Regions from separate parts of the Aeromonas sp. MdU4 genome, predicted to be linked through region 2. Evidence: predicted binding sites of a transcription regulator. Region 2 holds the regulator's gene; each other region holds the start of a gene.

Region 1 (2,268 bases), on a different contig from region 2:
AGGGGGGAAGTGGCCGTACCGGGCTGATGGCCGCGACACTGCTGCTCTCTTTCGGCCAGCCCCTCGACGAGGTCATAACCACCATCAAAGCCCGCAGACCAAAGGCATTCACACTCGCCGTGCACCGCCAGTGGCTCGATACGCTGGCCGACCGGCTGGAGGACAACGACTGAACTACTTGCCGCTCTGGTCGTAGGTAAAGACCCTACCGATATCCTCCACCTTGTAGCTGGTGAGCTGGTAGACATAGTAGTTGAGCCAGTTGGCAAACAGCAGGTGGCCATGGCTGCGCCAGCTGGCGCGCGGGGTCTGGCTCGGGTCATTGTTCGGGTAGTAGTTGACCGGGATGGCCGGCTCGATCCCAGCCGCCAGATCTCGCTGATACTCCCCATCCAGCGTCAGGACATCGTACTCGGGATGACCGGTGACGAAGACCTGACGACAATCCTTGGTCGCCGCCAGATAGACGCCCGCCTCTGCTGACTCGGCGAATATTTGCAGATCGGTGTGAGCCCGGATCAGATCGCCATCGAATGCCGCATAACGGGAGTGGGGCGCGACGAACTCATCATCAAAACCACGCAGCAGCGGCTCGTGCTCGTCGAGGCGATGGTGGTGATAGACACCGGAGAGCTTCTCGCCACGGGTCTGCTTCTCCATGCCATAGAGCGCCTTCAGCGCCGCCTGCACCGCCCAGCAGAGAAAGAGGGTGGAGGTCACATGCTGATGGGACCACTCGATGATCTCGACGATGCGCGGCCAATAGACCACTTCCTCGAACTCCACCAGCCCGAGCGGCGCCCCGGTGATGATCATGCCGTCGTAGTTGTTGCCACGCACCTGTTCGAAGTCGTGATAGAAGTTCTCCAGATGCGCCTGCGGCGTGTTCTTCGACTCCCGATCGTCGATGCGTAGCAGATCGACATCTACCTGCAGCGGCGAGTTGGAGAGCATCCGCATCAGCTGGATCTCGGTCTCAATCTTCTTGGGCATCAGGTTGAGGATCAACACTCGCAGCGGGCGAATGTTCTGAGTGACGGCCCTGGATTCCGTCATCACGAAGATGTTCTCCTGCCCCAGCACTTCGGCGGCGGGTAACTGATCCGGGATCTTGATCGGCATGCTTACTCCCTGTACTGCATCGGTAAATATGTCTGGACATCTAGAAGCCTATAATAAAGCTCCCGCTCTGTCATCAGATACCTTTTGTATTCACCCTCACCTTTGACTAGCATACGGCTCAGTATCTTCCCTGCTTCCAAGATAATGACCGGTATCAAGATTTCCGTAGATCGGCTGCAAGTCGGCAATTATGTATCCCTGCCACTGGGGTGGCGCGAACACCCGTTCCTGTTTTCCAGCTTCAAGATCAAGAGTGAAGAGGAGATTGAGCTGATCCGTCGACTCGGCTTGAAACTGGTCACCATCATCCCCGACAAGAGCGATTCCCCGCCCAAACCCCTCAGTCAGGTGCAGCCCCAGCCGCAAGAGACGGCGGATGCCGCTCAGCGCCAGGCAGAGATGCAGCAGGAGAAAGAGCGCCGCATCGAGCAGCTCCAGCAGTATCGCCGCGAGCTGCAGCAGTGCGAGAAACAGTTCCAGCAGTCGCTGGCACAGGTGCGCAGCGTGATGAGCAAGATCCAGTCTCGCCCCCTCAATGCCATCGGTGAGGCGCAGGAGCTGATCAACGCCATGACCGAGCAGCTGCTCTCGGTGGATGAGATGGTGCTCCATCTGGTCTCCGACGGCGAGGATGGCAACAACCTCTATTTCCACTCCCTCAACGTCAGCGTGCTCAGCATGCTGCTCGCCAAGGAGTGCTGCATGACGGCCGACGAGATCCGTCAGATCGGCATGGGTGCCCTGTTCCACGACATCGGCAAGCTGAAAATCCCGAGCCAGATCCTGCGCAAGACCGAGCCGCTGACCAAACCCGAACAGAACCTGATGGCCCAGCACCCGCGCTATGGCCTCGACCTGCTCAACTTGGCCAAAGATTTCCCGGCCGAGGCGAAGGGCATAGTGCTGCACCATCATGAATATCTGGATGGCAGCGGACCGGAGGGGCTCAAGAAGGGGCAGCTCGATCCGCTCACCCAGATTGTGTCGTTGATCAACGAGTACGATAACCTCTGCCACATGCAGGCCAAAGTGCCCTACTCCGCCCTGAGCGGCCTCTACAAGCAGCGCAAGGCCCAGTTCAATCCGGAGTACCTCAGCATGCTGATCCGGCTGATGGGGATCTACCCCCCCGGCAGCGTGGTGCAG
Region 2 (2,268 bases):
TCGGCACCAAGCGCCAGTGGCTGTTGCAGCAGGGGGGAGAGGAAGGTGTTGTCCACCACTACCTGTGCACCCACCTCATGAGCGGCGCTGGCAATGGCGCTGATATCCACCACCCGCAGCAGCGGGTTGGAGGGGGTCTCGACCCATACCAGCGCAGGCTTCTGGGCCAGCGATGCGGCCAGTGCGGCCTCATCCCCCTGATCGACAAACTGCACACGGTAGTGGCCCTTGGCCGCCAGATACTCGAACAGGCGCCAGGTGCCGCCGTAGCAGTCGTGGGGGGCGATCAGCAGATCCCCCGCCTTGAGCAGGGCGGTGGTAACCAGATGGACTGCCCCCATGCCAGTGCTGGTGACCACGGCACCGGCACCCCCTTCCAGTGCCGCCAGCGCGTCCGCCAGATTGGTACGGGTCGGGTTGCCGGAGCGGGCATAATCGTATTGACGGGGTTCGCCAAAGTCGGCAAAGGTGTAGTTGCTGGAGAGGTAGATAGGCGGCACCACGGCACCGTGTTGCTGGTCTGTCTCAATCCCGGTGCGAACCGCCAGGGTGGCCTTGTGGGTCATGTTTCTCTCCTTGATCTCTCTGGACGGTGGCTACTCTTCCTGCCACGCGGTTTTTGCCACACGCTATCGTGCCAATGCTGGCATCATGATGAATCACACTACGCCAGCTTAAAAAGGCCGTCAACACTTCCAGACGTCTAAATGGCTTTGCTGTTGGATTGCCATTAATTTCCTTAAGGGTTAAAATCCGTGCTCACGGCTAAATGAGAACAGGTGAGTCATGGGAACAGAGTGGAACGGCGACTACGTCAGCCCCTACGCGGAACACGGTAAGAAGAGCGAACAGGTCAAGAAGATTACCGTCTCGATCCCGCTCAAGGTGTTGAAGGTGTTGACCGATGAGCGCACCCGTCGTCAGGTGAACAACCTGCGTCATGCGACCAACAGCGAGCTGCTCTGTGAAGCCTTCCTGCATGCCTTCACTGGTCAGCCGCTTCCTTGCGATGAAGATTTGCGCAAGGATCAGCCGGACAGCGTCCCTGCCGAGGCGCGCGCCATCATGGAAGCGCTGGGCAAAGAGATCGAAGATTTCGACAAAGAGTAAGCGATTTGCAATGAACAAGAGGCGACCCACGGGTCGCCTCTTGTCGTTTCAACGGCCCCGTTTACGGGGCCGTTGTTATTTCAGCAGGCTGAAGATCAGCGCCGATACCGCCAGCGAACCGGTCAGCAGGATAAAGCCGTTGGTCCAGCCATGACGGAAGCGGGCCAGCGCCTCCACCTTATAGATCGCAATGACCGGCATGATGAACAGGATCATGGCGATGACCGGGCCGGAGAGGGTCTCCATCAGCCCCAGAATGCCGGGGTTGATGACGGCGGCACCCCAGATGGAGAAGAACATCAGGGCGATCCCGACCTTGTCCGCCTTCGCCAGCGGCAGGCCGGTGGGCTTGGCGATCAGGCTTTTCAGGCTTTCTCGGGCTCCGAGGAAGTGGCCGAGGAATGACGAGCTGATGGCGATAAAGGCGATCAGCGGTCCCAAGGTCACGATCACCGGGTTATCGGTGATGTTGGCCAGATAAGAGAGCACCGAGACGTTCTGGGCCTTGGCTTCGGCCAACTGGGCGGGCGAGAGACTCAGCACGCAGGAGAAGACAAAGAACAGCACGAAACCCACTAGCATCACTGTGGTGTTGCGCAGGATCAGGCTGCTCTTGGCTTCGGCCAGCTCGCCATATTCCCGGCGCTGCACGTTGGCAAAACCTGAGATGGCGGCGGCGTGGCTGAAGGCGAACACGGTGACCGGCAGTGCCAGCCAAACGGTATTGAGGAAACTGCCCCATTCAAACGCAGTCACTTCCGGCCACTGCCACTGGGGAATCAGGTAGCAGGAGAGGGCCAGCAGAATGGCGGCCAGCGGATAGACCATGACGGCGAAGGCGCGCAGCATCGCTTTTTCCCCCGCCAGCATCACGGCGATCATGGCGAACACCAGCACGCCGGAGAGCATCACCCGATCCGGGGTTGCCATGCCAAGCTGGTTGATCATGAAACTCTCCACCGTGTTGGTCAGCCCGACTCCGTAGATAAGCAGGATCGGGAAGATGGAGAGGAAGTAGAGCGCCGAAATGAGGCGACCAGCCATCTTGCCGAAGTGCTCCTCCGCCACTTCGGTAAAGTCGGCGTGGGGGCGGGCAGAGGAGAGGACGAAGCGTGCCAGCCCGCGGTGGGCGAGGAAGGTCATGGGACCCGCCAGCAC
Region 3 (2,268 bases), on a different contig from region 2:
ACGGTTGAGCAGGGGATTGGCCAGGATCTGGCCCGCCTTGGTCACATGCAGCGCCACGCCGAGCGGCAGGCCAAGCAGGCAGCCGAACAGGGCGGAGGCGAACACCATGATCAGGGTATCGCCCAGGGCCGTGATGAGCAGATTAATCATGGCTTCGGACATAACCCATTACCTCCAGCTGAATATGGTTGTCGATGAGGAACTGCTGGGTCGCCTCGCACTGGGCTTCATCCCCGAACAGTTCTGCCAGCAGGAAGCCGAACTTGACGCCACCGGCGTATTCAATGTCCGCACTCAGAATGCTGATGTCGATGTTGAAACGGCGGCTTGCCTCGGAAATCAGCGGTGTATCGACCGTGCTGCCGGTAAAGCCGAGTTTCAGCAGCGGGTAACTGCCAGCAACCCGCTCTGCGCTCATCCGATCCTGATACTCCTGCGGTACCTCCAGATGGATGGTGGAGTGGATAAAGTCACGGGCCAGCTGGGTCTTGGCATTGCTGAAGAACCAGGCCACTTCGCCCTGTTCGATCAGGCGACCATCGCTGATGATGGCCACTTCGTCACAGATCCCTTTCACCACATCCATCTCGTGGGTGATAAGCAGGATTGTGAGCCCCAGCTTGACGTTGATCTCCTTGAGCAGGGTCAGGATCGAGCGGGTAGTCTGCGGATCGAGGGCCGAAGTGGCCTCGTCACAGAGCAGTACCTTGGGCGCCGGGGCCAGTGCCCGGGCAATGGCGACACGCTGCTTCTGGCCGCCGGAGAGCTCGGAGGGATAGGCCTGGGCGCGGGCTTCCAGCCCGACCAGCGCCAGCAGCTCTTCGACCCGGCTCTTGATCCGCTCTTTGCTCCAGCCTGCCAGCTCCAGCGGAAAGGCGATATTGGCAAACACGGTGCGGGAGGCGAGCAGGTTAAAGTGCTGGAAGATCATCCCGATCTGGCGGCGGGCCTGGGTCAGATCCCGTTCGCTCAGGGCGACCAGATCCTGACCACCGACGATGACTTGCCCCTCTGTCGGGCGCTCCAGCAGGTTGACACAACGAATAAGGGTACTCTTGCCGGCACCGGAGGCACCGATCACCCCGAAGATTTTGCCTTGGGGTACATGCAGACTCACGTCACGCAGGGCGTGCACGGCGTCACTGCCTGTACCGTAGACTTTGTTGAGACCGATCAACTTAATCATGGATTCTTCCGTGCTAACAGCCTTACAGCACAGGGCGCTACAGGCGGGAAAATTGGGCAGAGGTTTCACTGGGTTACGCTGCCATCATGGGGGATGATGCTAAGATGTCCGGATGGCTGTGTCAACGCATGTTTTTACGTCTAGACGTCTAAAAAAGTGATAAGGATTCTCAGCTGGCAGATAAGGAGCAAGAGGTTTTGAGCTCATGCCATATTGAATTTTGTGGTGAAGCGGAAGGGCCGAATTAAAGTTGGCTAATCGCCGATGAGGCTCCGTTCTATTAGGTATCCCTGTTGCGGCTCTCTGGCCGCAGCACCAGCCTATCACCAGCCTCAGAATTGCATAAAGTTGAGCATCTTGTCTGCCAGCTTCTTTATACCTGTCCCAACTTTGATGCAGCGCAAGGAGAAGCGGGATCGGGATTGGGGGATCGCTGGTCGTTTTTTATACTTGAATGACTGATTCAGCATGGAGAGCAGAGCGATGAGATTCCAACAGATCAAAGAGTTGCTGCACTACCTCGAGCTGGTGCATCACCAGCTTGGTCTCTGTTACCGACGTTTGGGCGATCAGGTGGATAGCGAGCGCTGCAGGATGCTGCTGGTCTATCTGCAAGGGCGGGAGGATGCCGCCAGCGCCCATCTGCAGGAGTATGCCAGCCAGCTTGGCGAATCGGTGCGGGAGACCTGGCTGGATCAGTGTTTTAGCGAAGATATGTTGCCGGATATTGCCCGCTGCGAGTTGTCTGCTTCGGCTCGAACCGAAGAGATAGTAGCTCTGGTCTGCCGTTGGGAAGAGCAGCTGATTGGCGAGCTGGGACATCTGGCCCGTGAGTGCCCGACACCCGCCACCGCAGCCTTGCTCGACAATCTGGCCCGGCTGGAACAAACCCGCCTGACCCAGCTGGTACATGGGGCCCACCGGCTCGATGATTTGTAGGGAACTCATAGAGCCAAAGAGCAGATAGAGAGAGGGCCCGACATGGCTGTCGGGCCCTCTTGGTATTGGGAAACTAAGGCATCGATGGACAATTAGTCCTGATGCCGTTCGGCGGCATAGAGGGCTGCCCCGATAATACCGGC

Evidence for each region. Region 2 encodes MetJ, which represses methionine synthesis genes. Its sites were predicted from a motif close to AGANNTCTAGANNTCT; they were not measured.
Region 1: metA (homoserine O-succinyltransferase) is a predicted target of MetJ. The motif match lies at 1,149-1,164, and genes of this name have one in related genera.
Region 3: metN (methionine ABC transporter ATP-binding protein MetN) is a predicted target of MetJ. The motif match lies at 1,321-1,336, and genes of this name have one in related genera.

The regions. Positions count from the first base shown of each region.
Region 1 is NZ_JBHFMW010000027.1:137,162-139,429, forward strand. It holds gene ACE1BR_RS16710 (protein tyrosine phosphatase) at 1-173, shown strand, start outside; gene metA (homoserine O-succinyltransferase) at 175-1,122, opposite strand; gene ACE1BR_RS16720 (HD-GYP domain-containing protein) at 1,267-2,268, shown strand, end outside.
Region 2 is NZ_JBHFMW010000006.1:198,581-200,848, reverse strand. It holds gene metB (cystathionine gamma-synthase) at 1-566, opposite strand, end outside; gene metJ (met regulon transcriptional regulator MetJ) at 787-1,110, shown strand; gene ACE1BR_RS04585 (aromatic amino acid transport family protein) at 1,186-2,268, opposite strand, start outside.
Region 3 is NZ_JBHFMW010000002.1:114,655-116,922, forward strand. It holds gene ACE1BR_RS01990 (methionine ABC transporter permease) at 1-162, opposite strand, end outside; gene metN (methionine ABC transporter ATP-binding protein MetN) at 143-1,186, opposite strand; gene ACE1BR_RS02000 (hypothetical protein) at 1,670-2,125, shown strand; gene ppgK (polyphosphate--glucose phosphotransferase) at 2,218-2,268, opposite strand, start outside.